Regions from separate parts of the Pseudomonas vanderleydeniana genome, predicted to be linked through region 3. Evidence: predicted binding sites of a transcription regulator. Region 3 holds the regulator's gene; each other region holds the start of a gene.
What was found. Region 3 encodes sigma-54, which starts transcription at its own class of promoters, with help from an activator protein. Its sites were predicted from a motif close to ANTGGCATNNANNTTGCTNT; they were not measured.
Positions count from the first base shown of each region.

Region 1: a site for sigma-54 is predicted at 1,237-1,256, ahead of nirB (nitrite reductase large subunit NirB). Genes of this name have one in related genera too.
Region 2: a site for sigma-54 is predicted at 1,404-1,423, ahead of glnK (P-II family nitrogen regulator). Genes of this name have one in related genera too.
Region 4: a site for sigma-54 is predicted at 1,663-1,682, ahead of flgB (flagellar basal body rod protein FlgB). Genes of this name have one in related genera too.

Region 1 is NZ_CP077093.1:3,599,062-3,602,671, reverse strand. Features, by position in the region: gene HU752_RS16410 (bifunctional nitrate reductase/sulfite reductase flavoprotein subunit alpha) at 1-1,110, shown strand, start outside; gene nirB (nitrite reductase large subunit NirB) at 1,437-3,610, shown strand, end outside.
Region 2 is NZ_CP077093.1:6,999,933-7,003,542, reverse strand. Features, by position in the region: gene HU752_RS31580 (methyl-accepting chemotaxis protein) at 1-891, shown strand, start outside; gene HU752_RS31575 (accessory factor UbiK family protein) at 949-1,209, opposite strand; gene glnK (P-II family nitrogen regulator) at 1,616-1,954, shown strand; gene HU752_RS31565 (ammonium transporter) at 1,990-3,330, shown strand; gene HU752_RS31560 (secondary thiamine-phosphate synthase enzyme YjbQ) at 3,543-3,610, shown strand, end outside.
Region 3 is NZ_CP077093.1:6,204,807-6,208,416, reverse strand. Features, by position in the region: gene rapZ (RNase adapter RapZ) at 1-247, opposite strand, end outside; gene ptsN (PTS IIA-like nitrogen regulatory protein PtsN) at 250-714, opposite strand; gene hpf (ribosome hibernation-promoting factor, HPF/YfiA family) at 724-1,029, opposite strand; gene HU752_RS27920 (RNA polymerase factor sigma-54) at 1,109-2,605, opposite strand; gene lptB (LPS export ABC transporter ATP-binding protein) at 2,800-3,525, opposite strand; gene lptA (lipopolysaccharide transport periplasmic protein LptA) at 3,525-3,610, opposite strand, start outside.
Region 4 is NZ_CP077093.1:5,769,656-5,773,265, reverse strand. Features, by position in the region: gene HU752_RS25905 (chemotaxis protein CheV) at 1-622, shown strand, start outside; gene cheR (protein-glutamate O-methyltransferase CheR) at 676-1,503, shown strand; gene flgB (flagellar basal body rod protein FlgB) at 1,741-2,151, shown strand; gene flgC (flagellar basal body rod protein FlgC) at 2,155-2,598, shown strand; gene HU752_RS25885 (flagellar hook assembly protein FlgD) at 2,614-3,354, shown strand; gene flgE (flagellar hook protein FlgE) at 3,387-3,610, shown strand, end outside.

The sequences.
Region 1 (3,610 bases), 2.6 Mb from region 3:
CAGCAACCCCTGCCGGCGCGGCTCAAGCATAACCGGCTGCTGAGTGGGCCGGACGCGGGCAAGGAAACCCGCCAGTTCGTCTTCGACCTCGGCGACAGCGGCCTCGACTACCAGGCCGGTGATGCCCTCGGCGTCTGGCCCAGCCATTGCCCGGATCAGGTGGAACGACTGCAAGCTTGCCTTGGCGCGACCACCGCCGACACCGTGGTGACCATCAAGGACCAGACGCCGTTGCCGCTGGTCGAGGCCTTGACTCGCCATCTGGAGATTGGCCGGATCAGCCCTGCGCTGCTGCAACTGGTGCTCCAGCGCAGCGGCAGCAGCCAGCTCAAGCGACTGCTCGCCGACGAACACAAGACCGAACTCAAGGATTGGCTCTGGGGCCGGCAACCGGCTGACCTGTTGCGCGAGCTGCAAGTCGAGTTGCAGGCCCAGGAACTGGTCGATTGCCTGAAACCGCTGCAGCCGCGGCTGTACTCGATCTCCTCAAGTCCCAAGGTGCATCCGGGCGAAGTCCACCTGACGGTGTCCACCGTGCGTTATGAGCGCGCCGGGCAAGCACGCTCCGGTTGCTGCTCCGGCTTTCTCGCCGATCGTGCCGAAGGCCTGGAGGTACCGATCTTCGTGCAGAAATCGGCGAACTTTCGACCGCCAGCCGATCCTCGCGCACCGATGATCATGGTCGGCCCGGGCACCGGGATCGCCCCGTTCCGCGCCTTTCTGCAGGAGCGCCAGGCCACCGGGGCCACCGGCAGGAACTGGCTGTTCTTCGGCGAGCAGCACGCGGCCAGCGACTTCTATTATCGCGAGGAGCTGCAAGCGTGGTCCGAACAGGGTCACCTGCATCGTCTCGATACCGCGTTTTCCCGGGACCAGGCGCAGAAGATCTATGTGCAGCAACGGATGATCGAGCAAGGTGCGCAACTGTGGGCCTGGCTGGAGGATGGCGCGGGCTTCTATGTCTGTGGTGATGCCAGTCGCATGGCACGGGATGTAGATGCGGCACTCAAGCAGGTGGTACGCACCCACGGCGGCCTGGATGCCGAGGCGGCGCAGGCCTATGTCACGGCACTGGCGGCGGACAAGCGTTATGTGCGGGATGTGTACTGAGCCACAACCGCGAAAAGGCCCGGAAGAACGCCCCCATAGCTGGCGAATGCCCCGCAGGATGCACCAACACAGGTCGCTTTTACCCAGGAACCGCTCAAAAAACCCGGAAAAACCGGCAACCCGGCACTTGGCACGCTCCCTGCTTTTATCCGATTACCCTCTGCCATGAATGACCAGGCAGACCGTTCCAGTGGTCAACGGCGATCACCGACAGAACAGGAATAAAACACCAGGCAAAGGCGCCTGGAGCTTCGGCTCCAGGCGTTTTTTTTTGCATTTTTTCTGGCTGGGCCAGCCCGTGACTGGCCGTGATCCGAGGAAGCTCCATGAACGCTATCGTGAATGTCGAACATCGCAAGAAACTGGTGATCGTGGGTAATGGCATGGTGGGCCATCACTGCGTCGAGCAGTTGATCGAACGCGGCGCCCTGCGTCACTTCGAACTGCATGTCTACGGCGAAGAGTGGCAACCGGCCTATGACCGTGTGCATCTGTCCGAGTACTTTGCCGGCAAGGATGCCCACGCCTTGGCCCTTGGCGAGCCCGGCCTGTACGAGCGACATGGCGTCAACCTGCATCTGGGCGTGGAAGTATTGGAGATCGACCGTGATCGCCGGGAGATCGTCACTCGCTCCGGGCGCCAACCCTACGATCAGTTGATCCTGGCCACCGGTTCCTATCCGTTCGTTCCGCCGATTCCCGGCTCCGAAGGCTCGGCACGCCTGGTCTACCGGACACTCGACGACCTCGACGCGATTCGCTCGGCGGCGGCCGAAGCCCGTCGCGGCGTAGTGGTCGGTGGTGGACTGTTGGGCCTGGAGGCAGCCAACGCGCTGAAGTCCCTGGGCCTGGAGGCCCACGTGGTCGAGTTCGCCCCACGGCTGATGCCGGTGCAACTGGACGGTGACGGTGGCGCCGCCCTCAAGGCACAGATCGAAGGCCTGGGTGTCGGTGTCCACCTCTCCCGGGCGACCCGGGAAATCGTCGCTGGTGAGCAGTACCGCTACCGGATGAACTTCGAAGGCGGTGAGTTTCTCGAAACCGACCTGATCGTTTTTTCAGCCGGCATTCGGCCACAGGACCTGCTGGGCCGCAACAGCGGACTGGAAATCGCGCAACGAGGCGGTATCGTCATCGACGGCCACTGCCAGACCAGCGACCCGACTATCTCGGCCATCGGCGAATGTGCGTCCTGGAACGGCAGCGTGTTCGGCCTCGTCGCCCCAGGCTACAGCATGGCGCGCAACGTCGCCGCACGCCTGGCCGGTGAGACCGCCGATACCTTCAATGGCGCCGACATGTCGACCAAGCTCAAGCTGCTCGGCGTCGACGTCGGCTCGATTGGTGACGCCCATGGGGCGACTCCGGGCGCCCGCAGCTACCGTTTCATCGATGAGGCCAATTCGGCCTACCGGCGGCTGGTGGTCGATGCCGAAGGTAAGAAAGTCATCGGCGCCGTGCTGGTCGGCGACAACAGCTATTACGACACCTTGCTGCAATACGTGCAGAACGCAATCGCCCTGCCCCAGGATCCCGCCAGCCTGATCCTGCCGCTGAGCGAAGGCGCACCGACCCTCGGCGCCGATGCCCTGCCGGCAACCGCGACCATCTGTTCGTGCCACAACGTCACCAAGGGCGCGATCTGCTGCGCGGTCGACGCCGGCTGCAGCGACCTTTCCGAACTCAAGGCGCAGACCAAGGCCGCAACCGGCTGCGGTGGCTGCAGCGTACTGCTCAAGCAGGTCTTCGAACACGAACTGGTCGCCCGCGGCGTGGAAGTCGACAAGAGCCTGTGCGAACACTTCGCCTATACCCGCCAGGAACTGTACGCGATGGTCCGGGTGGGTGGCATCGAAACCTTCGAGGAACTGCTCGGTCGCCACGGCAAGGGGCATACCGGCTGCGATATCTGCAAGCCGGCGGTGGGCTCGATCCTCGCCTCGTGCTGGAACCGGCCGATCATGGACAAGGCGCTGGTACCGCTGCAGGACACCAACGACACCTTCATGGCCAACATGCAGAAGAACGGCACCTACTCGATCATTCCACGGATCGCCGCCGGCGAAATCACCCCGGACAAGCTGATTGCCCTTGGTGCCGTGGCGAAAAAATACGACCTCTACACCAAGATCACCGGTGGCCAGCGCATAGACCTGTTCGGTGCACAACTGCACGAACTGCCGCAGATCTGGGGCGAGTTGATCGATGCCGGCTTCGAGACCGGCCACGGCTACGGTAAGTCACTGCGTACGGTGAAATCCTGCGTGGGCAGCACCTGGTGTCGCTACGGGGTGCAGGACAGCGTAGGCATGGCCCTGCTGCTGGAGAACCGCTACAAGGGCCTGCGTGCCCCGCACAAGTTCAAGCTGGCCGTCTCCGGGTGCACCCGTGAATGCGCCGAGGCGCAGAGCAAGGACATCGGCGTGATCGCTACCGAGAAAGGCTGGAACCTGTATGTCTGTGGCAACGGCGGCATGCGCCCACGCCATGCCGAGCTGTT
Region 2 (3,610 bases), 800 kb from region 3:
GGCCAGTTGCTCAAGGCCCTGGGCGACATGCAGGACAGTCTGAAGAACACCATCCAGCAGATCGCCAGCGCCGCCGACCAGCTGGCCTCCGCGGCCGAGGAACTGACGGCGGTGACCGATGACGGCAGCCGGGCGCTGACTCGCCAGAACGACGAGATCCAGCAGGCGGCCACCGCCGTGACGCAAATGACATCGGCGGTCGAGGAAGTGGCGCGCAATGCCGTTTCGACGTCGCAGGCCTCGCAGTCGACCAGCGTGCAGGCCAGCAGCGGTCGCGACCAGGCGCGCAGCGCCGTGCAGGCGATCAACAATGCGACCCTGGAAATCAATTCGTCCACCGGCCTGGTCAAGGATCTTGCCGTGCAGGTTCGCGATATCGGCCAGGTGCTGGATGTGATCCGCGGCATCGCCGAGCAGACCAACCTGCTGGCGCTCAACGCGGCCATCGAGGCGGCCCGCGCCGGCGAGCAGGGGCGCGGCTTTGCCGTGGTCGCCGATGAGGTACGGGCCCTGGCGGCACGGACCCAGGCGTCGACCGGCGAGATCGAGACGATGATTCATTCGGTGCAGGACCGTGCCGACAACGCGGTCGACGCGATGGGCAAGAGCCAGGCGCTGGTGACCGAAACCCAGGACCTGGCCCGGGCTGCCGGCGAGGCGCTGGAGCAGATCGCCGAAGGTATCTCGCAGATCAACGACCGCAACCTGGTGATCGCCACCGCGTCCGAGGAGCAGGCCCATGTGGCCCGCGAGGTGGATCGCAACCTGGTGAACATCCAGGATCTGTCCACCCAGACCGCTGCCGGGGCCAACCAGACCAACGCGTCGAGCCAGGAACTGTCGAACCTGGCGCTGTCCTTCAACTCGCTGGTCAGCCGCTTCCGGCTCTGATTCGGCCGGGCCGTTCGGCCCGGCTCATGACCTGGCGCCCTGGCGGCGCCGGGTGTGTCACTCCTGGGCGGGGGCCAGTCGCGCCTCCAGCTCGGCGACCTTCGCCTCCAGGCTCTCCAGGCGCGCACGGGTGCGGGCCAGGACCACCATCTGGCTGTCGAATTCTTCCCGGCTGACCAGGTCCAGCTTGCTGAATCCGCTCTGCAGCAGGGCCTTGAACTGGCTTTCGATTTCGTTGCGCGGCAATGGGCTTTCGCCATTGAACAGGCGGGAGGCTTGGCCGCTCAGGGCGTCGAGGAAGTCTTTGGGCGCGAGCATGGTGTGGATTTCCGGATACAGGGTCGGTCCAGTGTACCACGCGGTGTCTATAGTGATTTTAAGGGTCGGCGGTGCACGCTTTTTGCGCAACCCGCCGGGCGCTCGCGCACCGTTGTTGTGCGTGCTGGTGGGGCGCCGCGCCGCTTTTCCCTTGTGAAGCTAGCCAAGAGCTTGAAATTCATGGGTTTTGCAGAGCTGGCAAGGTTTCTGCTTAGTCGCTCATGACCCATGCACTGATGCAGTCGCTGTGACCAGGCAGTGCGGCGGGCTCGGCCGATCGGCAACGGTTGGCTGGCGTCGACAGGCAGATCAGGGCTGACGACGCGTTACAAAGCCAGGCACTGCGCTTAGACTTGAGTCGGGTTTGTTTTCCTGGGGCAAGTCCACCAATTCGGGAGAGAGTTTCATGAAGCTAGTCACTGCCATCATCAAGCCGTTCAAGTTGGACGATGTGCGCGAGTCGTTGTCCGAGATCGGCGTGCAGGGCATTACCGTCACTGAGGTCAAGGGCTTCGGTCGGCAGAAGGGTCACACCGAGCTGTATCGCGGCGCGGAATACGTGGTCGACTTCCTGCCCAAGGTGAAGATCGACGTCGCCATCGACGACAAGGATCTGGACCGGGTTATCGAGGCGATAACCAAGGCCGCCAACACCGGCAAGATCGGTGACGGCAAGATCTTCGTGGTCAATCTGGAACAGGCTATTCGCATCCGTACCGGCGAAACCGATACCGACGCCATCTAAGCCGCCCAAACCCCAACGCCCCAGGAGAAAACAATATGACTCTGCGTAAATTCGCAGGGCTAGGAGCCCTGTTGTCCCTAATAATGCCAGCCCTGGCCATGGCGGCAGACCCTGCCCCCGCGCCGGTGCTCAATTCCGGTGACACCAGCTGGATGCTGACCTCCACGGCCCTCGTGCTGTTCATGACCATTCCGGGCCTGGCGCTGTTCTACGGCGGCATGGTGCGTTCGAAGAACATTCTTTCGGTGATGATGCAGTGCTTCGCCATCACTGGCCTGATCACCATCCTGTGGTTCATCTACGGCTACAGTATGGCGTTCGATACCACCGGGATGGAAGCCGGTGTCGTCAACCTCAACTCCTTCGTCGGCGGCCTGGGCAAGGCCTTCCTGGCCGGTATCACTCCGGCGAGCATCACCGGCCCTGCGGCGCTGTTCCCCGAGGCGGTGTTCGTCACCTTCCAGATGACCTTCGCGATCATCACCCCGGCGCTGATCGTCGGTGCCTTCGCCGAGCGCATGAAATTCTCCGCGATGCTGATCTTCATGGGTGTCTGGTTCACTCTGGTCTATGCGCCGATCGCGCACATGGTCTGGGGCGGTGCGGGTTCGCTGCTGGGCGACTGGGGCGTGCTGGACTTCGCAGGTGGCACCGTGGTGCACATCAACGCCGGTATCGCCGGTCTCGTGGCCTGCCTGGTGCTGGGCAAGCGCAAGGGCTACCCAACCACGCCAATGGCGCCGCATAACCTGGGCTACACCCTGATCGGTGCTGCCATGCTGTGGATCGGCTGGTTCGGCTTCAACGCCGGTTCCGCCGCTGCCGCCAACGGCACCGCCGGCATGGCGATGCTGGTGACCCAGATTGCCACCGCCGCCGCCGCACTGGGCTGGATGTTTGCCGAGTGGCTGACCCACGGCAAGCCAAGCGCACTGGGTATCGCCTCGGGCGTGGTGGCCGGCCTGGTCGCCATTACCCCGGCGGCCGGTACCGTCGGCCCGATGGGGGCACTGGTGATCGGCCTGGCCGCTGGCGTGGTGTGCTTCTTCTGCGCCACCTCGCTCAAGCGCAAGCTGGGCTACGACGACTCCCTGGACGCCTTCGGCGTGCACGGTATCGGCGGTATCCTCGGCGCGATCCTGACCGGCGTGTTCGCCGCACCGTCGATGGGCGGCTTCAACGCCGCGACCACCGATGTGGCTGCCCAGGTCTGGGTACAGTGCAAGGGTGTCGGCTTCACCATCATCTACACCGCGATCGTCACCTACGTCATCCTGAAGGTCCTGGATGTGGTGATGGGCCTGCGGGTCACCGACGAGGAAGAATCGGTCGGCCTCGACCTGGCACAACACAACGAGCGTGGCTATAACCTCTAAGTGCCTTGAAAAAAATTGCCCGGCTTGCCGGGCATTTTTTTGTCCGGATTTTGTCAGGGGAAAGAGGGCTGAAAGGATTTATCCAGAGGCATTACAGACAAAATGTTGGAGCCTGTTCCCATGGGGCGATGGCTTACAGCATGGCAGGCGTATTAGGCGCTTTGCTTTTTTCCTGAGCGCGCTAGAATGCGCGCCGATGGGCGGAGAACTGTATGTGGCAACAGACACTGATTACCTTGCGGGCCAGGCCCCGGGGTTTTCATTTGGTGACCCAGGAGTT
Region 3 (3,610 bases):
TATGCCGGCTGCGGACTTCGTCCAGCAACTCGGGAAAGCGTGACAGGTGGCTGGGCAGGTTGCGTGCATCGATGGAGACGGCGACCAGTGGTTGCGCGAGTTCGGTGTGGATCAGCGCCCGCTCGGCCAACTCCGGCAACAGCCCGGCGGGCAGGTTGTCGATGCAGTAATAGCCGTTGTCCTCGAGGACGTCGAGGGCGGTGCTTTTACCTGAGCCGGAGCGGCCGCTGACGATGATCAAGCGCATGGTTACTGACCGTTCTGTACGTCCAGGACAACCTGATACAGGGCTTCATTGCTGGGTGCGCTACGCAGTCGGTCGCGCACCTCCTTGCGGTCCAGCATGCTGGCGATCTGCCGGAGCAGTTCCAGGTGCGCATCGGTGGCAGCCTGTGGGACCAGCAGCACGAACAGCAGGTCGACCGGGGCACCGTCGATGGCGTCGAAATCGATGGGCGCGTCCAGGTGCATCAGGGCACTGATGGGCGCCTCGCAGCCCTTGAGCCGGCAGTGGGGAATGGCGATGCCATTGCCAAAACCGGTGGAGCCGAGCTTTTCACGGGCAATCAGGCTCTCGTAGACATCCTGCATTTCCAGATCGGGCACTTCGCGGCTGATCAGGTTGGCAATTTGTTCAAGTGCACGCTTTTTACTGCCGCCCGGCACGTTCACCAGGGAACGGCCGGGGGTCAGGATATTTTCAAGTCGAATCATGGGAGGGTGTTAGCGACCCGTACCTTGGAGCAGGTGCAGGTTCTTTTCCTTATGCTTTTTCAGTTGGCGGTCCAGCTTGTCGGTCAGCAGGTCGATCGCTGCATACATGTCGTCATGTTCTGCGTTGGCAACCACCTCGCCGCCGTGGATATGCAAAGTGGCCTCGATTTTCTGCTTCAGCTTCTCGACGGCCATTGTCACCTGTACGTTGGTGATCTTGTCGAAGTGGCGTTCCAATCGGTCGAGCTTCTCGCCGATATAGGCACGCAGTGGTTCGGTCACTTCCAGTTGGTGTCCACTGATGTTGACTTGCATACAGCTTCTCCTTCGTTGCCAGTGCATAAAGCGGCAAGCCTGGTGGCTTGCCACTGGAACGCTGTGGCACGCCCGGCGGTTACATCAACCGCTTCCGTTCGCTGGAAGGCGCGATCCCGAGGGATTCGCGGTACTTGGCGACGGTACGACGGGCGACCTGAATGCCTTGTGCCTCCAGTAAACCAGCGATCTTGCTGTCGCTCAACGGCTTTTTCTGATTTTCCGCCGCAACCAGTTTCTTGATGATCGCGCGGATCGCCGTGGACGAGCATTCGCCGCCTTCGGAGGTGCTGACGTGGCTCGAGAAAAAGTATTTCAACTCATAGATACCACGAGGGGTATGCATGAATTTCTGGGTGGTGACCCGGGAAATGGTCGATTCGTGCATGCCCACCGCTTCGGCGATATCGTGCAGCACCAGCGGCTTCATGGCCTCGTCGCCGTATTCCAGGAAGCCGCGCTGGTGCTCGACGATCTGGGTCGCGACCTTCATCAGCGTCTCGTTGCGGCTTTGCAGGCTCTTGATGAACCAGCGGGCTTCCTGCAGCTGGTTGCGCATGAAGGTGTTGTCGGCGCTGGTGTCGGCGCGGCGGACAAAGCCGGCGTACTGCGGATTGACCCGCAGGCGCGGTACCGACTCCTGGTTCAGTTCCACCAGCCAGCGTTCGTTGTCCTTGCGCACGATCACGTCGGGAACCACGTACTCGGCTTCGGTGGATTCGATCTGCGAACCCGGGCGCGGGTTGAGGCTCTGCACCAGTTCGATGACCTGGCGCAGTTCGTCTTCCTTGAGCTTCATGCGCCGCATCAGTTGGCTGTAGTCGCGGCTGCCCAGCAGGTCGATGTAGTCGGTGACCAGGCGCTTGGCTTCGTTCAGCCATGGGGTCTTGGCCGGCAACTGGCGCAGTTGCAGCAGCAGGCACTCGCCGAGGTTGCGTGCGCCGATGCCGGCCGGCTCGAACTGCTGGATGCGGTGCAGGACGGCTTCGATTTCGTCCAGCTCGATGTCCAGCTCCGGGTCGAACGCCTCGAGGATCTCCTCGAGGGTCTCGTCCAGGTAGCCCTGGTTGTTGATGCAGTCGATCAGGGTCACGGCGATCAGGCGATCGGTGTCGGACATCGGTGCCAGGTTCAACTGCCATAGCAGGTGGCTTTGCAGGCTTTCGCCGGCCGAGGTGCGGGTGGTGAAGTCCCACTCGTCATCATCGTTGCCGGGCAGGCTGCTGGCGCTGGTCTGGTAGACGTCTTCCCAGGCGGTGTCGACCGGAAGTTCGTTGGGAATACGCTCGCTCCATTCACCTTCGTCGATGTTGTCGACGGTGGGGGCCGCTTCCTGCTGGTAGGAGGTTTCCGGAATTTCGGGAGTGGTGTTCTGCTCGGCCTTGTCAGCCATTGGATCGCTGTTGTCGAAGTCGTCGCCTTCTTCCTGGCGCTCGAGCATCGGGTTGGATTCCAGGGCTTCCTGGATTTCCTGCTGAAGATCCAGGGTCGACAATTGGAGCAGGCGGATGGCCTGTTGCAGCTGCGGAGTCATCGTCAGCTGCTGGCCCATTTTAAGGACGAGCGATGGTTTCATGGCAGGGGCTTAACACCTTATTCGCCGGCGCGCATGCGCCATCCACTACAGGGCGCCGGAGCGCCAAACATAAGCAAATTATATGCCTGAAGCCGGAGTGTTTGCCTAGAGCGCTGTAACAATAAAAAGCCGGAAAAAGCAGTGGTCTTTATCGAAAATCCATGCGCTCAGGCGGGTATCGGGCTCCCCGATGCCTACAGGCGGAACTCGTGGCCCAGGTAGACTTCCTTGACCAGTTCGTTGGCCAGGATGGTGTCCGAATCGCCTTCGGCGATCAGCTGTCCATCGTTGACGATATAGGCGGTTTCGCAGATATCCAGGGTCTCGCGGACGTTGTGGTCGGTGATCAGTACACCGATGCCCTTGGCCTTGAGGTGGTGGATGATCTGCTTGATGTCACCCACGGAAATCGGGTCGACACCGGCAAACGGTTCGTCCAGCAGGATGAACTTCGGTGCGGTCGCCAGGGCCCGGGCGATTTCCACGCGGCGGCGCTCGCCACCGGACAGGCTCATGCCGAGGTTGTCGCGGATGTGGCTGATGTGGAATTCCTGCAGCAGGCTTTCCAGTTCCTTGCGACGGCCGGCCTTGTCGAGGTCCTTGCGGGTCTCGAGAATTGCCAGGATGTTGTCGGCCACCGACAGCTTGCGGAAGATCGAGGCTTCCTGGGGCAGGTAGCCGATCCCGGCGCGGGCACGACCGTGCATCGGCTGGTGGCTGACGTCCTGGTTGTCGATCAGGACGCGGCCCTGATCGGCCTGGACCAGGCCGACGATCATGTAGAAACAGGTGGTCTTGCCGGCGCCGTTGGGGCCGAGCAGGCCGACGATCTGTCCGCTTTCGATCGACAGGCTGACGTCACGCACCACCTGGCGACTTTTGTAGGCCTTGGCCAGATGCTGGGCTTTCAGAGTTGCCATTACTGCGCCTTGTGCTCGTCAGTTTTCTTTTTCGGCTGGATAACCATGTCGATGCGTTGGCGCGGTGTGGTGATCGGGCTGCCGT
Region 4 (3,610 bases), 440 kb from region 3:
GGGTTTCCTGGTGAAGTCGGTGGAGCGCATCGTCAACATGAACTGGGAAGAGATCCACCCGCCACCCAAGGGGACCGGGCGCGACCACTACCTGACGGCGGTGACGCGGATCGACAACCAGTTGGTGGAAATCATTGACGTGGAGAAGATCCTCGCCGAGGTTTCGCCCATGTCCGAGTCGGTTTCCCTCGGCGTGGTGGATGTCGAGACGCAAACCAAGGCAGTGTCCTTGCGGGTGCTCACGGTCGACGATTCGTCGGTGGCGCGCAAGCAGGTCACGCGTTGCCTGCAGACGGTCGGCGTCGAGGTGGTGGCGTTGAATGACGGCCGGCAGGCGCTGGATTACCTGCGCAAGCTGGTCGACGAGGGCAAGAAGCCGGAGGAGGAATTCCTGATGATGATCTCCGACATTGAAATGCCCGAGATGGACGGCTATACCCTCACTGCTGAGATTCGCAGCGATCCGCGCATGCAAAAGCTGCACATCACTCTGCATACTTCCCTGTCAGGGGTGTTCAACCAGGCGATGGTGAAGAAGGTCGGTGCCGATGACTTCCTTGCCAAGTTCCGACCTGATGACCTGGCGGCCCGGGTGGTTGACCGGATCAAGGCTGCAGGATAACAGCCGGGGACCCAAGGTCCCTGGCGGTACAGACGATTTAAGAGGCGGCATCATTGTCTACGGGTAATTTGGATTTCGAACAGTTCCGGGTCTTCCTGGAAAAGGCCTGTGGCATTCTGCTCGGTGAAAACAAGCAATATCTGGTTTCCAGCCGTCTCAACAAGCTGATGGAGCAGAATGGCATCAAATCCCTGGGCGAGCTGGTCCAGAAGATTCAGGCCCAGCCACGCAGCGGGTTGCGTGAGCAGGTGGTGGATGCCATGACGACCAACGAAACCCTGTGGTTTCGTGACACCTATCCGTTTGAGGTGCTCAAGAGCAAGGTATTGCCGGAAGCGATCAAGGCCAGTCCCGGGCAGCGCCTGCGGATCTGGTCGGCCGCTTGTTCGTCGGGGCAGGAGCCTTACTCGATCTCGATGTCGATCGACGAGTTCGAGCGGACCAACATCGGCCAGTTGAAGGCCGGTGCGCAAATTGTCGCCACCGACCTCTCGGGGCAGATGCTGACCAACTGCAAGACCGGCGAGTATGACAGCCTGGCGATTGGTCGCGGCCTGTCGCCCGACCGCCTGCAACGTTATTTCGACACCAAGGGGCCGGGCCGCTGGGCGGTCAAGGCGCCGATCCGCAGTCGGGTCGAGTTCCGTTCGTTCAACCTGCTGGACAGCTATGCCAGCCTGGGCAAGTTCGACATCGTGTTTTGCCGCAACGTGCTGATCTACTTCTCCGCCGAGGTGAAGAAGGACATCCTCCTGCGTATCCATGGCAGCCTCAAGCCGGGTGGCTACCTGTTCCTGGGGGCATCCGAAGCCCTCAACGGCCTGCCGGATCACTACCAGATGGTGCAGTGCAGCCCGGGAATCATCTACAAGGCCAAATAGCCAACGATTCGACACCCCAGCGGGAGCCCAGAAGGCTCCCGCTTTTTTTTGCCGCCGCTGTTGCCGCTTTGCTGGCGCGCAGCGGAAATGGCTTGCCGCTTTTCTGGCATTGCCGGCGGCAGCCGCCCGGCAAGGCCTTGATTTACGGGGCTTGGAAAAAGTGGCATGGGGCTTGCTATAGCTCTGGCAACGAAAAGCCTGTTCCGCCGATCAGGCCAACTCTCGAAGGTTTCCGACATGAGCATCAGTTTCGACAAAGCGCTCGGTATCCATGAACAGGCCCTGAGCTTCCGTGCCCAGCGTGCCGAAGTCCTGGCCAACAACATCGCCAACGCCGATACCCCGAACTACAAGGCGCGGGACATGGACTTCTCCTCCGTGCTCGCCGAGCAGAGCGAAAAAGCCAAGAATAACGGCACCTTCGCCCTGAACACGACCAACAGCCGCCACATCGAAGCCCAGGGCATGAGCAGCGGCGACGCGGCGTTGCAGTACCGCACACCGATGCAGCCGTCGATCGACCAGAACACCGTGGATGCGCAGATCGAACAATCGAACTATGCGCAGAACGCGGTCGACTTCCAGGCCAGCTTCACCCTGCTCAACAGTAAATTCAAAGGGCTGGTATCGGCCCTGCGTGGAGAGTAAGCCATGTCCCTCGCCAGCGTTTTCAACATTGCCGGTAGCGGCATGAGTGCCCAGACCACTCGCCTGAACACCGTCGCCAGTAACATCGCCAACGCCGAGACCGTCTCGTCGAGCATCGACAAGACCTATCGCGCCCGTCATCCGGTGTTCGCCACCATGTTCCAGAACGGCCAGGCTGGCGGCAGCGACTCGCTGTTCCAGGACCAGAACGCGGCCGGCCAGGGCGTGCAGGTACTGGGTGTGGTGGAAGACCAGAGCAATCTGGAAGCTCGCTACGAGCCGAACCATCCGGCGGCTGACGCCAAGGGTTATGTCTACTACCCGAACGTCAACGTGGTCGAGGAAATGGCCGACATGATCTCCGCCAGCCGTTCGTTCCAGACCAACGCGGAAATGATGAACACCGCCAAGACCATGATGCAGAAGGTCCTGACCCTCGGTCAGTGATAAGGGGCGACAGACATGAGCGTTACCGACTCCACCAGCACCTCTTCGACTCTGAACGACATTCTTGCGGCGTCCAACGCCAAGCTGACGAACAAGACCAGTACCGACTCGCTGGGTAATGCCATCAGCAGCGCATCCGGGGGCCAGACCCTGGGCAAGGACGCGTTCCTGAAGCTGCTGGTGACCCAACTGAAAAACCAGAACCCGCTGGACCCGCAGGACAACAGCGCCTTCGTTGCGCAGTTGGCCCAGTTCAGCAGCCTGGAAGGCATCACTACGCTCAACAGCAGTGTCAACAACATTGCCAGCGCGTTCCAGTCGTCCCAGGCGCTGCAGGCCTCGTCGCTGGTCGGTCGTTCGGTCATCGTGCCGACCGGCAAGGCGGTGGTCGATACCAGCAAGAGCTTTACCGGCACCGCGGTCGTTACCGGTGCCACCGACAAAACCACGCTCAAGATCAGCGACTCCACCGGGAAAGTGGTCCGTACCATCGACCTGGGGGCCCAGACCGCGGCCGGTAACGTGCCCTTCGTCTGGGATGGCAAGGATGACTCCGGGACCCTGCTGTCCAGTGGCACCTACAGCTTCAGTGCGACCGCCAACCTCAAGGGCTCTGCGGACTCGACGGCGCTGGTCACCAACCTGCCGGCCACCGTCAGCAGCGTGAGCCTGTCGCAGAACGGCGGTGAAATGATGCTCAACCTGGCGGGCGTGGGCAGTATCGCTCTGTCCAAAGTCCAGACCATTGGCCTGTAAGAGCCGACCAACGCGAAACAAAGGAGAGAAGCATGTCTTTTAATATCGGTTTGAGCGGTCTCAACGCGGCCCAGAAACAGCTCGACGTCACCGGCAACAACATCGCCAACGTCAACACCACCGGCTTCAAATCGTCCCGTGCGGAGTTCGAGGACGTCTATTCGGCGACCAAGCTCGGCGTATCGTCCAAGACCATCGGTAACGGTGTGCGCCTGGCCAACGTTTCGCAGAACTTCGGCAACGGTGGCATGAACGT